Regions from separate parts of the Halomonas sp. Ps84H-12 genome, predicted to be linked through region 4. Evidence: predicted binding sites of a transcription regulator. Region 4 holds the regulator's gene; each other region holds the start of a gene.
The links. The regulator FNR, encoded in region 4, switches genes on or off when oxygen is low (the NO sensors DNR and NnrR bind a similar motif). The targets are predictions, from matches to a motif close to TTGATNTANATCAA.

Region 1: the regulator FNR is predicted to act here: its motif matches at 2,852-2,865, upstream of dsrO (sulfate reduction electron transfer complex DsrMKJOP subunit DsrO).
Region 2: the regulator FNR is predicted to act here: its motif matches at 1,387-1,400, upstream of cyoA (ubiquinol oxidase subunit II).
Region 3: the regulator FNR is predicted to act here: its motif matches at 2,651-2,664, upstream of NH344_RS11635 (OmpW family outer membrane protein).

What each region holds. Positions count from the first base shown of each region.
Region 1 covers NZ_JAMXSJ010000010.1:67,435-71,731, forward strand. Annotated here, with positions in the region: gene NH344_RS07350 (diguanylate cyclase) at 1-384, opposite strand, end outside; gene NH344_RS07355 (5-(carboxyamino)imidazole ribonucleotide synthase) at 526-1,656, opposite strand; gene purE (5-(carboxyamino)imidazole ribonucleotide mutase) at 1,690-2,208, opposite strand; gene NH344_RS18340 (XRE family transcriptional regulator) at 2,424-2,696, shown strand; gene dsrO (sulfate reduction electron transfer complex DsrMKJOP subunit DsrO) at 2,951-3,727, shown strand; gene nrfD (NrfD/PsrC family molybdoenzyme membrane anchor subunit) at 3,711-4,297, shown strand, end outside.
Region 2 covers NZ_JAMXSJ010000002.1:144,763-149,059, forward strand. Annotated here, with positions in the region: gene NH344_RS01700 (outer membrane protein OmpK) at 1-255, opposite strand, end outside; gene NH344_RS01705 (DeoR/GlpR family DNA-binding transcription regulator) at 546-1,313, shown strand; gene cyoA (ubiquinol oxidase subunit II) at 1,613-2,659, shown strand; gene cyoB (cytochrome o ubiquinol oxidase subunit I) at 2,662-4,297, shown strand, end outside.
Region 3 covers NZ_JAMXSJ010000022.1:28,388-32,684, reverse strand. Annotated here, with positions in the region: gene NH344_RS11650 (RimK/LysX family protein) at 1-110, opposite strand, end outside; gene NH344_RS11645 (DUF3549 family protein) at 163-1,215, opposite strand; gene NH344_RS11640 (YqcC family protein) at 1,501-1,833, shown strand; gene NH344_RS11635 (OmpW family outer membrane protein) at 1,932-2,558, opposite strand; gene putP (sodium/proline symporter PutP) at 2,810-4,297, opposite strand, start outside.
Region 4 covers NZ_JAMXSJ010000017.1:73,333-77,629, reverse strand. Annotated here, with positions in the region: gene NH344_RS10115 (DNA polymerase III subunit epsilon) at 1-301, shown strand, start outside; gene ttcA (tRNA 2-thiocytidine(32) synthetase TtcA) at 377-1,288, shown strand; gene fnr (fumarate/nitrate reduction transcriptional regulator Fnr) at 1,275-2,027, opposite strand; gene hemN (oxygen-independent coproporphyrinogen III oxidase) at 2,085-3,512, opposite strand; gene NH344_RS10095 (sulfite exporter TauE/SafE family protein) at 3,689-4,297, opposite strand, start outside.

The DNA of each region.
Region 1 (4,297 bases), on a different contig from region 4:
GCTAAACAGCAGCACGCCGGAGGCGCCCCACACGCAGCCAGAAGCAATCGCCCCCACAGCAAACCAACGCTGCCAGCGCTGGCGCTGCTGCTGTAGCGCAGGCAGGCGCTTAAACCGCTGGGCTAGCAGTAATCTCAATCCTGAAATCGCCACCAGCACCGTAAACCACCCCAGCAGTAGCGCGGCATCCACCACCGGCCACATGGCCGCTACCAGCAGCCCACCCGCCAGCACGCTGCTCAGCACTGGCTGCCATAGGTTGTCGTAAAGCAGGCGCACTTTTTCACCGCGCAAACGCTGCATGGTGATGTGATGGTCACGCTGATAACCACTGCGCAGCCCGGAGGCCATCGCCGTGGCGGCGAGGGGTGTGGGGGGCGACATACAAACTCCCTGTTCTTCAGTCGGCTTAACGCCAATCTTATTGGTTAGGCTTTGTTTAATACATCTGTTTTAGCACGTTTAAGTCACAAAAGTAGTCACCATCAGAAATTAAAAAGCCGCCTTTTCAGGCGGCTTCGTTGTTCATAACGTAGATTCAAAACTCCACTCAACGGGGGGCGCATCGGGTATCAACGCCTGACAAGCACGCACTTTTTCAAGCAGCTCGGCGTGACTCGACGCCACGACGTTAACGTGAGCCAGCTTACGCCCTGGGCGCTCGGCTTTGTCGTAGCGATGCAGGTGGGTGTCGGCAATGGCTAGCAGCGCGGCGTTATCACCTTCCAGGCCAATCACATTCACCATGCAGGTGGGCGCAATGGCGTTGGTTGCGCCTAACGGCAAGCCTTGAACTGCCCGCAGATGGTTCTCGAACTGGCTGGTCACTGCGCCGTCCATCGTCCAGTGGCCGGAGTTATGCACCCGCGGGGCCATTTCGTTGGCCAGCAGGCTGCCATCACGGGTTTGGAACAGCTCCAGCGCCAGCACGCCCACGTAATCCAGCTCATCCAGCAGCGCACGAATGTAGCCATCGGCGGTTTGCTGAACACTGTCGTCCAGGTCGGGCAGCGGCGCCACTGAATAACGCAGAATGCCGTCTACGTGCTGGTTCTCTGCCATGGGGTAGAACACCACTTCCCCATCGCGGCCACGCACCGCAATCATCGATACTTCGCGCACAAAATCGACAAACGCCTCAACGATCAGCTGCGAATGGCCAATGGCCTCCCACGCCTCTTGAGCCTGTTCCGGTGCTTTCAGCACCGCCTGCCCTTTGCCGTCGTAGCCTTCCGTGACCGATTTGGCCACTACCGGGCAACCAAGCTCAGCGGCGGCGGCAGCGAGCTGCTCAGCACTTTCCACCACGCGATAGGCCGGCGTGGGAATACCCAAGCGATCAAACAGCGTTTTCTCTTCTACACGGTTTTGGCACACCGCAATAGCGCGACTGCCGGGATAAACCGGCTTGTGCTGCTCAATCTGCTTTACCAACTCAACGGGGAGGTGCTCGAATTCATAGGTCACTACATCGACCTTATCCAGAAACGCCGCCAGATGCTGGTTCTCCGGGTCGACAATCACCTCGCCGATACCCGCGCTGGGGTTACCGGTGGTATCTAAAAAGGTGAAGGTGTTGCCCAGCGGATAACCTGCCAGCGCCAGCATACGCCCGAGTTGGCCTGCACCGAGGACACCAATGTTTTTTGCAATCATATGTTTTGCACTCTGTGCGCTCATGATGGCTACCTATTGGGCCGAGGAGTCTACGTCAGGGCGCGGGTCGGGGTTATCCAGCACCAACTGGGTCTGCTCGGCGCGGAACGCCTCAACAGCTTCGCGCACGGCGCTGTCCTGAAGACCCACAATTTGTGCGGCCAGCAGGCCTGCGTTGGTGGCACCGGCTTTGCCAATAGCCAGGGTGCCTACCGCAATACCACCCGGCATTTGGGCGATGGAAAGCAGTGAATCCAAGCCCTTCAGCGCTTTAGACTCCACCGGCACACCCAGCACCGGCAGTGCCGTTTGTGATGCGACCATACCCGGCAAATGAGCGGCACCGCCTGCGCCTGCCACAATCACCTGCAGGCCACGCTCAGCGGCACTTTTTGCATATTCGAACAGCAGGTCGGGTGTGCGATGCGCCGATACCACACGGGTTTCGTAGGGAACGCCCAACCGCTCTAACATCGCCACCGCGTGCTCCATGACCGGCCAATCAGACTTCGACCCCATGATCACGCCCACTTTGGGTGCGCTGTTCGACATGCAAAACTCCTCGGCCAACGGCCTATTTAAGCTAGAAAGCAGTCCATAAGCCGTGCAAAGCGCGGCTCACTCAGAATTAGGAAGGCGCATAGTTTACCAGAGCCACGGGCATTTGCGGGTGTTACTCGCTGCGTGAAATTTTCATCAAATTAGGCATTGAAAACCGCGTGAGTTGGCGGCATTGTGTGTTTGTCATTTCCGACTGATGGAGTCACATGAGTACGGCATACTCAACTGCTCACGCAGAATCATTAGATCCTCCGCGAAGCAGCCCTGACCTCGATGTCAGGGATTTAGAAAAACGTACGCGCCTCATGCGTATTATTACCCGTCTGATCGCCGTATCAGATCTGGGAAGCCGCGAAATAGCCCGCCAAGCTGGCTTACCCGTTCAAAAGATCAGCGACCTGCTCGCCGGAAGGCTAGAGCATCTGGACATCAACGAGCTTAATGTCCTGCGCCGCACGTTAGAGCTGGAGGCGCCATAGCAACAGCTACTACACAGAATCTACCCCCTTTCGATACAGGCTGGCCCATTGGGTCAGCCTGTTTTTGTTTGTCACGCTTAATAAGACATCTTTCATGAAAACAATCAGTTAGCGTTTTAAGATTAAGTGAGCATTAAGAAAAGCGCGCTAACTCATTGACGAGAATCAACTTTCCCCTTCAACGTAAGGCGTAGTCTTAGCGTACCCCGACCATTCGCCCCTGCGAATGACGTTTTACCCGCTAAGGAGGCGCTATGGACGCCATACGCCGCTCGCTACTCGGCCAGCTGGCCCGCTTAAGTGCAGGCGCTGCACTGGTACCCTTTTCTAGCCTTGCCCAAGCAGGCATTAATCAGCAGCCTGCCCGGCGCGAAGGTGATCCCACAAAGCGCTACGGCATGCTGATTGATCTTCGCCAATGCATCGGCTGCCAGGCTTGCACGGTGTCGTGCCATATTGAGAACGCCGCCCCGCTTGGCCAGTTTCGCACCACAGTCTCCCAGTACGAAGTGCAGCACCAGGAGAGCGGTGAGCTGGCCACGTTTATGCTGCCCAGGCTGTGCAATCACTGCGAAAACCCGCCCTGCGTACCCGTTTGTCCCGTTGAAGCTACCTACCAACAGCAGGATGGCATCGTGGTGGTGGACAGCGACCGCTGCGTGGGCTGCGCTTATTGCGTTAACGCCTGCCCTTACGACGCCCGCTTTATTAACGAGCGCACCCAAACCGCCGACAAATGCACGTTCTGCGCGCACCGTTTAGAGGCAGGGCTACTGCCCGCGTGTGTTGAAAGCTGTGTTGGAGGTGCGCGGATTATTGGTGATATGCGCAATCCTGACAGCCAAATCAGCTGCATGATTCAAGAGCACCGTGATGCACTGATGGTACTTCAGCCAGAAAAAAATACGCTTCCCCAAGTGTTCTACCTCGGGATGGATGAACGCTTCACTACACGCCCCGTGGCGGAACCCGTGGCGCTTGAAGTGTTTGATCCCCACGGCCAGGAGATGGGCTATGAATTCCACCATTGAACTGCTCGCCCCGCGTTATGACATTGCCTGGTACCCCTGGGCAGTACAGTACTTTTTCATGATCGCCGTCTCCTACGCGAGTCTCTGGCTTGCAGCCCCCGCGTTAATCTTCGGCAAAAAAGCGTGGCTGCCCACCGCACGTCTTGCACTCATCGCTTGCGTCAGCACCACGCTGGTCGCACCTGTTGCACTACTTGCAGATCTACACCAACCGCTGCGCTTTTGGCACTTTTATGCTTACGCCAACACCCACTCGTGGATGTCCATCGGCAGCGTGGTTCTGCCGCTCTATCTCGTCAGCGTACTGGGCCTTGCCTGGCTGGCTTGGCGCCCGGCGCTCCAGGCCCAGCGCAATGCGCCAGGGCTGAGCGGATGGATGGCTAAATGGCTAAGCCTGGGCGATAGCGCCACTCCCAGAGCGCTAGTGGCCATTGTGGGGCTAGCCGCACTACTGCTTTCCAGCGGCATTATGCTTTATACCGGCGCGGAGCTTGCCATTGTGAAAGCACGCCCGCTATGGAACACCGTATGGCTTCCGCCCATGCTGGTTGCGACAGGCTTCATCGCGGC
Region 2 (4,297 bases), on a different contig from region 4:
GCTAAAGCCGACGCCGCCTTCGATTTCAACATACGTAAAGTCGCTTTTCGCTGCGTTGCTAGCAGTGCGCGCTTCGGTGCCGTTCGACCAGTCCAGGTAGTTGATCGATACGTTAGCGAACGACCACAAACGGTCAAGGGTATGCGGCTCGGAGTCATCGGCAAAGGCCGGCGTTGCCAAGGCAGCACTTGTCAGTAAAACGCCAGCGCCAAGCGTGACGAGCGAAGAAACGTGAGAGGGGGATAAAGCGGTCATGAAAGCCTCAACAAAGGTTGTTACGGTGCCACGAGAGGTGGCATACCGACGTTGTGGGTCGTGCAGGCTGGCGTTGATGTTAAAATTATAACATTGAGTGTTATTTTTTTAACGCTGATTTGCAAGTATCGTCACATCAACGCTATTTAAATGTGATAAGCGCATCACGGGTGGGGGACGCCAGTGAAAAGAGTGCGCAGTAGTGGAAATTGGCAGGGGCCTAGCTCAGCATAGGATGCCTGGCGGGGCGCAATGCCGATAACAAAATGAATCATAAGGAGATGCCGGACATGAACGATCGCAGCGCACAGCGCATGGCCATGCTGCAAGAAGCGCTGGCCAGCGGGGGAACCCTGCATCTTCGCGATGCCGCCAAGCTGTGCGGCGTCTCCGAAATGACCATTCGACGGGATCTCTCGACGCAGCCGTCGGCCATTAGCCTGTTGGGCGGGCGATTGGTGATGGCCAGCTACCCCGGCGTGACGCCGGTATACGATTTGACCGAGCAGCAGGCGAGCCATTACCAAGTCAAACAGCGGCTTTGTCAGCGCGCGGCCAGCTTCATCGAAGAGGGCGATACGCTGTTTATCGACTGCGGCTCCACGCTCATTCCACTGCTGGGTCAGCTTAGTCGTTTCCGAGAGCTTACCGTGGTGACCTATGCGCTCAACGTAGCCAATGCCGTCGCTGGGCTGCCCAATGTGCGCCTCGTATTGCTAGGTGGGCTTTTCTACGCGTCCTCTCAATCGTTTGGCAGCGACGGCATGGGCGCGGCCATCGAGCGCTTGGGCATCAACAAGGCGCTGATCTCTGCTGCCGGCGTGGATTGCGAACGAGGCGTAAGCTGCTTTCATTTTCACGAAGTCGGGCCTAAGCAGGCGGCGATTGCCACCGCGATGCAGCGGCTGTTGATTGTTGACTCCAGTAAGTTTGGCGTGGTGCGCCCGGCCTATTTTGCCTCGCTGGAAGACTTCGATGTCATCGTCACCGACGACGAGCGCGCCCCTGGTTTGCTGGAGCGCCATCCGCTGCCCGCGCTTAACGTCACGCTCGCCTAATGAAAGACGGTCGAAGCTCCGTATCGCCCTCTTCAAACCGGTGCGCGGGGTGCGGCATAACGTCTCTTTCTGATTGACTCAGATCAATAGAAAATACTTTAGTCTTAGTTGATGCGCATCAGCGCATGGCCGAGGCTCGCCACCAACCCCATGCGGTGGCGCATATTTTTCCCGGAGCAACGCTTACGCTCTCACTGCTCTGGGAAAAGTATGGGGTGATAGTTAGCTTGCTACTTAGCTGGCTAGTTAGCCAGCCAAGCAGTGGGCTGTTTTAGACAACTCTCTGATGAGATCACACCATGCAACTACCTACCCACTGGCGCAGGCGAGGCACTTTTGTGCTCGTCGTATTGTGCTTGCTGTTAACGGGCTGCAGTTCTGCATTGCTGGATCCCAAGGGGCAGATTGGCGTTGAACAACGCTCGCTGATTCTGACCTCCTTTGGGTTGATGCTGATTGTGGTCATTCCGGTGATTGTGATGACGCTGCTGTTTGGCTGGCGCTACCGGCGCAGCAATAGCGTTGCCAAGTATCTGCCGGACTGGGCGCACTCCAATACGATTGAAGCTGCCGTCTGGACCGTTCCCTGCTTGATCATCGCCGTTCTCGCCTTTCTTACCTGGAAAACCTCGCACTCCCTTGACCCCCACAAGCCCATCGAAAGCAGCGTAGCGCCCATGGAAATACAGGCGGTGGCGCTGGACTGGAAATGGCTGTTCATCTACCCCGAGCAGGGCATTGCCAGTGTCAATGAAGTGGCCTTCCCGGTGGATACGCCGGTGCGCTTCAGGGTCAGCTCTGGTTCGGTGATGAATGCGTTCTTCATTCCCCACCTGGGCAGCCAGATCTACGCCATGGCGGGCATGGACAACGACGTGCACCTGATCGCCGATGAAGAGGGCGTCTACCCAGGCCGCTCCACCAACTACAGCGGTGCTGGCTTCTCTGGCATGACCTTCGATGCCCACGTGACCTCTTCGGCGGAATTCGACGCCTGGGTGGACAACGTGCGTGACGCCGATGACACCCTGACCTTCCCGGACGGTTACGAAGCCCTAGCGCAGCCGACGGAATACCACCCGGTGGCGTACTTCTCGGCGGTTACGCCTGGGCTTTATGAGTCGATAGTCAGCAGCTTCCACGGTGGTGACGGCAGTGGGCACGGCGGTCATGCAAGCCACGGTGACGCCATCAGTGATGCCCACGATAGCCACGGTGAATCCAGCGAGCTAGAGAGCGCCAGCGCGTCTCAACAGCAGGCCGCGATCGGCCATGTTACCAATCAGCATGCGGGTGATGAACACGCCATGGGCGGCCATCCCACAAGCGTTGAAGCGGGGGGTTAAGCATGTTTGGAAAACTCACGTTAGAAGCCATTCCATACCACGAACCGATCATTATGGTCGTTGCCGCCTTTATGGCGATTGGGGGTACCGCGCTACTAGGCGCACTGACATACTACCGAAAATGGGGCTGGCTGTGGAACGAGTGGTTCACCTCCGTTGATCACAAAAAGCTCGGCATTATGTACTTTGTGGTGGCCTTGGTGATGCTGCTTCGCGGCTTTGCCGATGCGATTATGATGCGTACCCAGTTGGCCATGGCGGCCGGTGGGGCTGCTGGTTATCTCCCTCCTGAACACTACGATCAGATCTTTACCGCCCACGGCGTAATCATGATCTTCTTCGTTGCGATGCCCATGGTCATCGGCCTGATGAACCTGGTGGTGCCGCTGCAAATCGGCGCCCGCGACGTTGCTTTCCCGTTTTTGAATAACCTGAGTTTCTGGCTGTTCGCCGTGTCGGCGATTTTGGTCAATATTTCCCTCGTGGTAGGGGAGTTCGCCAAAACCGGCTGGCTCGCTTATGCGCCTTTATCGGGGATAGAGTTTAGCCCTGGGGTGGGGGTTGATTACTGGATATGGGCACTGCAAATATCCGGGATAGGCACGACGCTCACCGGCATCAACTTCTTCGTTACCATTCTGAAAATGCGCACCAAAGGCATGACCCTGTTCCGCATGCCGATTTTTACCTGGACGTCGCTGTGCGCCAACGTCCTCATCATTGCCTCTTTCCCGATTCTGACCGCGACCATCGCGCTGTTAACCCTTGACCGCTACTTCGGTATGCACTTCTTCACCAATGACTTTGGCGGCAACATGATGATGTACGTCAACCTCATTTGGGCATGGGGTCACCCGGAAGTGTACATTCTGATTCTGCCGGCCTTTGGCGTGTTCTCTGAAGTCATCGCCACCTTCGCCCGCAAGCGACTGTTTGGTTACAAAACCATGGTGTGGGCCACGGTGGCCATTACGCTGCTGTCGTTCATCGTCTGGTTGCACCACTTCTTCACCATGGGGGCCGGTGCCAACGTCAATGCCTTCTTCGGCATCATGACCATGATCATTGCCATCCCCACCGGGGTGAAAGTGTTCAACTGGCTGTTCACCATCTTCCGCGGCAGCCTGGAGCTGACCTCGCCGGTGCTATGGACCCTGGGGTTCATCATCACCTTTACCCTGGGCGGCATGACCGGCGTGATGCTGGCGCTGCCAGCAGCCAACTTCGTCCTGCACAACAGTCTGTTCGTGATTGCTCACTTCCACAACGTCATCATCGGCGGCGTGGTGTTCGGTATGATGGCGGGCCTGACCTACTGGTTCCCGAAAGCGTTCGGCTTCACGCTGAGCGAGAAGTGGGGAAAGCGCTCGTTCTGGTGCTGGTTCATCGGTTTCTACGTCGCGTTCATGCCGCTTTACGTGCTGAGCTTCTTCGGTGCCGTGCGTCGCATGCAGTCCTACGCCAATCCTGAGTGGCAACCCTGGATGATTCTGGCCTGGGTAGGTGCCGTGATCATCATGATGGGGATTGCCTGCACCATCATTCAGTTCTGGGTCAGTATCCGTGACCGCAAGCTGAATGCAGATCTGACCGGCGACCCCTGGGATGGCCGCACGCTGGAGTGGTCCACCTCGTCGC
Region 3 (4,297 bases), on a different contig from region 4:
GTCCGTGCGCCTGTATCGGCTTTGCAGCAAAGGTGAAGCCCTAGTTCAGGTAACGTCACCATTTCACGGCGGCCGATGACCGCTTTGGCCTGATAGGGTAATTCCTTCACAGCGCACTCCTGACGATATAAGAGAAACAAGACATAGTGATGACGATTCCTGCTAGCCTTTTTGGTTAGGCTGCATGGCCGACAAACGCGATTGGATAGCCGAGCCTGCTGGGGCGTCGCGCAAGGTCAGCATGACGGGCAGACGCAGCCGAGGAATTAAAGCGATATCGCGCACAACGGCCGCAAAGTGGCTGCGCTCATCCTCTGCTAAACGTTGTAAGAATAATGGTAAACGCTCGGCATCTTCCAGTAATGGCCAACCGCGCCCGGCGATGGCGGCCATCAGGTCGGGGCCGCAGGCCGCGCTATCGTTTAGTAGGTTGGTATACCAGTCGCCTGCAAAAGCCGGCGCTGAGCTACCCACGCTACGTACGCAGGCGCAGAGCGTTTCTAAATCGCCGCTGCTGGCCGCCTGCTCGCCTCGTGTCCGCAACGCATCAATGAGCGCTTCAGACAGTGGCTGATGCTCAAGGCAGTAGCAGAGCGAATGAATAACGCTCACCGGCAGTTGAGGAATACGTAGCGCTAGGGCATCTGCCGTTGGTGTGTCCAAACGTACGACATAATCGGCGATGCCTTGTAGTCCCAGGGCTTGCCAATCAATCGTCTGTTGGCCACTTAAATAGGCTTCTACAGGCTCTAGGTGCTGGCTGGCAGGTAGGGCGCTGGCATAGGTGGCCCGGGCATTGAGCATGGCCTGAAAGGTGATATCAGGCGTAAAGGCCAGCGGATTATCCTTCATTAAATGGTCCACGTCTGCTGATTCTGCAGCGTCGAGCACAGTCGGGTCAGAAGCAGCGGCATTGCGACCCAGGGTTTCCAATAGGCGGTTAATAAAGCCATCGCGCTGTGCGGGCGATAGCATGCCTTGCTCATCCAGTGGCAGCGCTAAAAACCAGATAGCAGGCTCTTCCATTGCCCCTAGGCGAAAGACGATCCCCAGGCGTGCTTGCCCTTGCCACGGTTCAGGCCAGGCCTGTTCGGCATTTTCAAACGCGCGCAGGGTTTCCCTGGAGCAGGCAGTCACTCTGCGCCCCATATGGTAAAGCGACACCTCAGCGCCACTGCGTGTAAAAAATTCATCAAGGGTGTTAATTGGCTGCATGACATCCTTCCGCATTTCAAGCCTGCACTCTACCTTGCTGTTCTGCCACTGTCAGCCGCAACCGCTGATTTATCCATGCTTTATCATCTAAGTGGTTAAAAAATGAGCAACTTTGCGTAAGCCGCGTGAGACTAGCGGTGGCGACACCTTTCCATAGTTTATCCACAGCCTCTTGCAGGTTTTCTGTGAATCGGTGAATAACTCCATTGAGCACGCCTTTGAGTGGCAACTTACCCACAGAGTTGGGATAATGAACGCTAAATATGACCAACCCATAAGGTGCTTATGAGCGTCCATCAACAGCTTCAAACCGCGCTTCTTGAGCTTGAAGCCGCCATGAAGGCCGCTAATCTGTGGCGCACGCCCACCCCAGATGCGGCCGCTTTTGCCAGTCAGCAGCCTTTTTGTATTGATACCATGTCGCTGCCCCAGTGGGTGCGCTATGTCTTTGTTGCCCGCTTAAATGCACTTATTGAAGCCGAGGCTGCCATGCCCGCCAAGTGTGAAGTCGCTCCAGCGGTGGCGGCGTATTTAATGCAGGAGAAGGTAAGAGCAAGCGATCAGCTATTGGTAGTGAAAGCGGTGGAGCGTGTCGACAAGCTGGTCACAGAGAATTAACCACGCGAGTAAGGCAGACCAAATCAATGCCCAGAGGCAAGCTCTGGGCATTTTTTACGTGTTAGCGAAGGTGGGAGCTAGAAGCTAGAAGCTAGAAGCTAGAAGCGGTAGCTCAAGCCTGCCATGACCACCATGGGGTCAATCTCGACGGTGCCCGCACCTGCGCCATTAATAGAGGCGTCGGTGTCGATGTCTAAGTACCAGGCAGCGGCGTTGAGTGCCCAGTGGTCATCAATGAGTAGATCAACACCAACTTGAGCGGCCGCGCCCCATGAGTCGTCTAGCTCAAGTTCGCCAATGGCGAGGCTCTCATCGGAGAAGCGCGTGTAGTTAATACCCGCACCCACGTAGGGCTGTACTTGAGAGTCGCTACCACCCAGTGGGTAATACTGTAGCGTTAGAGTGGGCGGCAGGAGCTTTGTTGATGCTAGGTTGTCACCGTTGAGTTCAATGTCATGCTCGAAAGGGAGCGCAGCCAGTAGCTCCACGCCCATTTTGTCGTGGAAACGGTAGCCCAGGGTGAAAGCGAAGTCGGTTTTATCCTGAGCATCGACCGCGAAGGCACCACCTGCGAGCGAGCCGTTGTCGCTTTTCGGCGCGATGTTGGCAACGCCAACGCGGGTAAAGAAATCGCCAGCGCCATAGGCAACGGCTTGGCTGCTAACTGCTAAGGTGGCAGCGGCAAGCCCAGTGGCGAGTAGGGTAGGCGGTGATAAATGGCGCATAGCGTCGCTCCTGACCGATAACATGGTGGGTGAGTGGTTTAAAGTTGTCGTAAACCATATAGCCAGTGTATCGAGCCAACGAGGGAGCGTTATTGACCTAGGGCAAAGAGCTGTGAACTGATAGGTTCAGCGCCTAGCAAGGTAAATATCTGAAGGGAGAAGGGGCTAAAGAAGGGGCTAAAAAAGAGGAGGCTTAACGGGTTAACTGCAACCCGTTAAGCCTTAGGCTAATTAAGCGACGTTACGCTCGTTTAGCGTTCAATATGCTGATACTCGCCAGCATCGGCGGTTATGCTGCTTACTGCCAGGATGGCAATGAAAGAAGCGATAAAGCCTGGGATGATCTCGTAAACGCCAGGGCCACCCATGAAGGAGCCGTTCCAGCCCAGCGCAATCCAGATCATAACCGTGGCAGCACCCACCACCATACCGGCGATAGCACCTGCGCCGTTTGTACGCGACCACATCAGCGACAGAATAATCAGCGGGCCAAAGGCGGCACCAAAACCTGCCCAAGCGTTACTCACCAGCCCCAGCACTTGCGAGTTCGGGTCAGAGGCAATCACGGCTGCGATCAGACCCACTAGCACAACACTGACACGACCTACGGCCACACACTCTTTGTCTGTAGCTTCTTTACGCAGGAACAGGCGATAGAAGTCCTCGGTCAGTGATGAAGATGACACCAGCAGCTGGCTAGAAATAGTACTCATCACAGCAGCAAGCAGGGCCGCGTAGAGGAAGCCGGTGATCAGCGGATGGAACAGCAACTCAGCCAGGATGATAAAGATCGTTTCCGGGTCTTGGACTTCCATCCCATTGCGAACCGCATAGGCGCGACCAAAGATGCCGAGAGAGACCGCACCGATCAGGGAAATAGCCATCCAGCTCATGCCGATGTTGCGGGCAATCGGAACATCTTGCAGCGTACGGATAGCCATAAAGCGCACGATAATATGCGGCTGACCAAAATAGCCCAGGCCCCAGGTAACGGCAGAGAGCCACCCAATGAACGTCAACCCTTCAGTCCACGACAGCAGCGTGGGATCAACTTCATTGAGGGTCTGTGAGGCTTGAGTAAAGCCACCACCGCCTTCGCCAAACAGTACTACTGCTGGCATGATGACCAAAGCCAGCATCATGATGCAGCCTTGCACAAAGTCCGTCATGCTCACGGCCAAAAAGCCGCCAACCACGGTGTAGGCCAGCACCACGCCCAGCGTGATTACCACACCCACCGCGTAGTCGCTCATACCACCGATGTTGATAACGCCAGCAAAGGCGCTCTCAAACAGTTTGCCGCCTGCGACCAAGCCAGAAGCAGTGTAAACGGCGAAGAAAATCACGATGACGATAGCGGACACCGTTCTCAGCGACAGCGCCCGAGTGGGGAAACGGTTGGCTAGGAAGGCTGGAATGGTAATCGCGTTACCATAGTGAACTGTCTGTTCACGAAGGCGCGGCGCGACCAGAATCCAGTTAAAGAGTGCGCCCACAAATAGGCCAATCCCGATCCAGGCCGAACCCAAGCCAGAGACGAACATTGCCCCTGGTAAACCCAGTAGCAGCCAGCCGCTCATATCCGACGCGCCAGCCGACAGGGCGGCTACTTTAGGGCTGAGGGTACGGCCACCCAGCATGTAATCCTCAGACGTAGATGTCGCTTTGCGCATAGCATAAACGCCGATGGCAATCATGAGCGCAAAGTAGGCAAAAAGGCTGACCCAAACGCCAATATC
Region 4 (4,297 bases):
GGAGTTTATTGGCAATCGGCCGTTAGTCGGGTGGCAATTAGAGAACACCATTGAGCCGCTTAATGGGCTGTTTCGAAACGTGCTGGGATTCGGGCTGCCTAACGCGCAGGTGGATATTGCCAAGCTGCACGGGCGTCAGCTACGGCGGCTGCATCCTCATATCGAAGCCAGCAGCTGCCTTGGTGATGCGCTTACCCGATGGAACCTGCCCCCATTAACCTGGCCCAGCGTGGTCAGCGAAGCCACCGCCAGCGCGTTGCTGTATCTGCGTCTTCAACGCGAGATAGCGTTAACTGCCTAGGGTTTGTATTGGGTAGAGCTTCGTAGTGTTGTTAGAATATGCGCTGCTCCTTCACCCATCGGCAGTGCGACGATCATGTTACAACCTGACTACTTTGACCCCACTTCGTCAGACAGCGCGTCTGACGAGCCCCTTGTCCAGCAGCATGAGCTGCAGGATGCCAAGCAGAAGCGTGAATTCAACAAGTTGCAAAAACGCCTGCGGCGCGAAGTAGGGAACGCCATCATCGATTACAACATGATCGAGGATGGCGATCGGGTCATGGTGTGTCTCTCTGGTGGTAAAGATAGCTATACGATGCTGGAGATTCTACGCAACCTACAGCGCAACGCACCGGTTAATTTTTCCCTGGTAGCGGTCAATATGGATCAGAAGCAGCCAGGTTTCCCAGAACACGTGTTGCCCCAGTACCTGGATAAGCAAGGCGTGGAATATCACATTCTGGAGCGTGATACCTACTCGGTGGTGAAGGAGAAAACCCCGGAAGGTAAAACCACCTGCGCACTCTGCTCAAGGCTGCGGCGTGGTTCGTTGTATGGCTTTGCCGAGGAGATTGGGGCCAACAAAATTGCTTTGGGTCACCACCGGGAAGATATCCTGGAGACGCTGTTTCTCAATATGTTCTTTGGCGGCACCTTAAAAGCCATGCCACCGAAGCTGCTCTCGGATGATGGTAAAAACATCGTGATTCGCCCGCTGGCCTACTGCAAAGAGGCGGATATTGCGGAGTTTTCAAGGCTGATGGAGTTTCCGATCATTCCCTGCAACCTGTGCGGCTCTCAGCCCAATATGCAGCGCCAGGTTGTCAAAGAGATGCTGGCGGAGTGGGATAAAAAACACCCCGGCCGGTTGGAGAGTATGTTCAAAGCGGTGACCAACGTTGCCCCTTCGCAGCTTGCCGACCGTGAGCTGTTTGATTTTGCCGGTCTGGAAGCGAAGCAGGCCGCATTGATGGAAGGGCGCATTCAGGCGTTTAACGTGAGTTAACCGCCTGGGCTTCCTCTTCAGCTAGGGTGATGAGGCGCTGCATATCCAAAATATTGACCTCGCGCCCGGAGACGGCCACCACGTTTTGCTGCTGAAAGCGGCTAAGAATACGGCTAACCGTCTCCACCGCGAGGCCTAGATAGTTGCCCATATCTGCCCGTGACATGGAAAGCCGGAAGCTATAGGGGGAGTAGCCCCGGCGCCGAAAACGGTCAGAAAGTGTAATCAAAAAGCTGGCCAGCCGCTGATCGGCAGTTTTGCGTGACAGTAAACGCATCATCCGCCGGTCGTCTCGTAGTTCCTTGCTCATGCTGCGGTAAAGCTGGCCGCGCAGTTCGGGCAGCTCCTCGGAGAGCGAGTCCAAACGGTCAAACGGAATTTCGCATACCGTGGTGGTTTCCAGGGCAATCACGGTGCCGGGGTAGTGTTCTTCGTCAATCCCATCCAGACCCACCAGCTCGCTGGGTAGAAAGAAATTGGTGAGCTGGTCGTTGCCATTCCCTTCGCTAGTCACCTGCTTCAAGCTGCCAGAGCGCACCGCGTAAACGCTGGTGAAAGGATCTCCTTGGCGAAACAGCCGCTCGCCTTTTTTCAACGGCGAGCGGCGGCGGATAATCGCATCGAACTGGCTCATATCCTCAAGCTCTAGGGCAAGCGGTAGGCACAGCGAGCTTAGGCTACAGGTTTGGCAGCGCGCCTCTTGCAGCAGTGAACGTCGTTGGCTGGCAGGATATGACATGTGGTGCTCCCTTTTTATTAGCCATCATAGGCGCAGGGGGTAGGTGTCTCGATACGCTTATAAAATCTTCGAGTAGCGTTGGTTGCCCTGATGTTGCAGGTGATTATCGAAGGCCATGGCTAAGTGCCGAATCAACAGCCGTCCGGTGGGCGTAGCTTGTAAATAGAGGCCTTGGCGCACTAGCAGGCCATCCTGCTCGGCGGTTTTCAACCGTTCAAGAGCGGTTGAAAAGTAGTCAGCGGCATTTATCTGCCAACGCTGGCCTATTGCTTCAAGGTCAATGGCCATATCGCACATTAAGCGCTCAATCACCTCTCTGCGCATTAGGTCATCCTTATTTAAGAGTAACCCTTTTACGGTCGCTAGCCTACCTTCATCTAAGGCAGCTTCATAGTGGGACAGCTGAGTGGGGTTTTGTGCGTAAACGTCATCTACCCGAGAAATAGCCGACACCCCCAAACCAATCAAGTCGCACTGGGAATGGCTTGAGTAGCCCTGGAAGTTGCGCTGCAGCGTACCGTAGCGCTGTGCCTGAGCCAAGCTGTCCTCTGGGCGAGCAAAGTGATCCATACCAATATGTACATAGCCCGCTTGGGTCAGCATCTCAATAGTGGTACGCAAAATAGCCAGTTTTTCATCCGCGCTGGGCAGGTCGGCTTCATTAATACGTCGTTGGGGCGCAAAGCGGGTTGGCATATGGGCATAGTTAAAGACCGACAGCCGTGCCGGGCCCAGTTCAATCACTTGGCTTAGGGTATCAGCGAAGCTTTGCTCGGTTTGAAAGGGCAGGCCATAAATTAAATCGAGGTTGAGCGAGCGAAAACCAAGCCGGTGCGCCTCATCCATCAAGGTTTCAGTGAGCACCCGTGGCTGCACGCGATTAATCGCTGCCTGCACCTGTGGGTTGAGATCCTGAACGCCCAGGCTTAAGCGATTAAAGCCCAGCGACTGCAGGTGGCGCAGGGTAAAGACATCCGCTTCGCGTGGGTCAATTTCAATAGCGTAGTCGCGGTCCGGTGCGCTCGATAAGCCAAACCGTGCATCCAGGCGGTCTATTAAATCGCTCATCTGCGCCAGGGTTAAGAACGTCGGCGTGCCGCCGCCCCAGTGCAGCTGCTGCACTGGCCGCTTTGTATCAAGATGCCGGGAGGTCAGCACCATTTCTCGATCCAGCCGAGACAAGTAGGGCTCTGCGAGGGCTGTATTTTTCGTGGCGATTTTATTGCACGCGCAGTAAAAACAGATTTTGCGACAAAAGGGTACATGAACATAAAGTGAGAGCGGCTTTTGGCTGGCATTGCTGCGTTCAAGCGCCTGGGTCATATCGTCAGCGGTGAACTGGTCGTGAAATGAGAGTGCTGTAGGGTATGAGGTGTAGCGAGGGCCGCTGGTGTCGTAGCGGCGTATCAGGGCGTCATCCCAGGCGGTGGCCTCAACCGCTGCGGAAATAGGGTGAGCGAGAGCAGCAGTGGCATGAACGGGCATAAGGAGCGCTCCTAAGTAGCAGGGCAAAGCAAGAACCGATCAACATAAGCGACGAGCTTCGCAGCTCGAACGCGTGTTGGAATGCTACGTCAGCGTAGAAGGGAAAGCGTTGAGCTATATCAAGCGATAGGATGTTTATATTGAGTATTGTCTAGAGGAGTTTGATGGGTAAGCTCTTAATGCCCGGCATGGGGCATCAGCGCCCAAAGCTGCCACAGGGCAAAACCGATAATCGTCAGCGCCGCAAGGCTACGAGTCGCCGGGTGACGAATTAACTGGCTGAGCTGGCGGGCGGCCAGACCCGTGGCTAACAGGGCAGGCAGCGTTCCCAGGCCGAAGGCCCCCATCAATAGCGCCCCTTGTAGCGGGTCGGCGATGGCCAAGCTCCAGGCGAGCATCGAGTACACCAGCCCACAAGGCAGCCAGCCCCACAGGGCACCGAGCGCAAAGGCTTGCGGCAGGTGAACCACGGGCATCAAACGCCGCCCGACGGGTTCGATGAAGCGCCATAGCCTGCGCCCCACGGCTTCGACTTTCAATAGCCCTTTCCACCAGTTGGCGATATACAGCGCCATTAGGATCAGCATCACCGCCGCGACGACCTGCAGCGCGATACGCGCCTGAGGTGACAGCGATACTAAGGTGCCGAGCGCGGCCACCAAGGCCCCTGCCGTCATATAGCTCAGGATACGGCCCGTGTTATAGCTGAGCAGCAATCCCCCCATGCGAGCTGGGTGGCGCATGCTGGGCGGCACGGCAAAGGTGAGCGCACTCATGATGCCGCC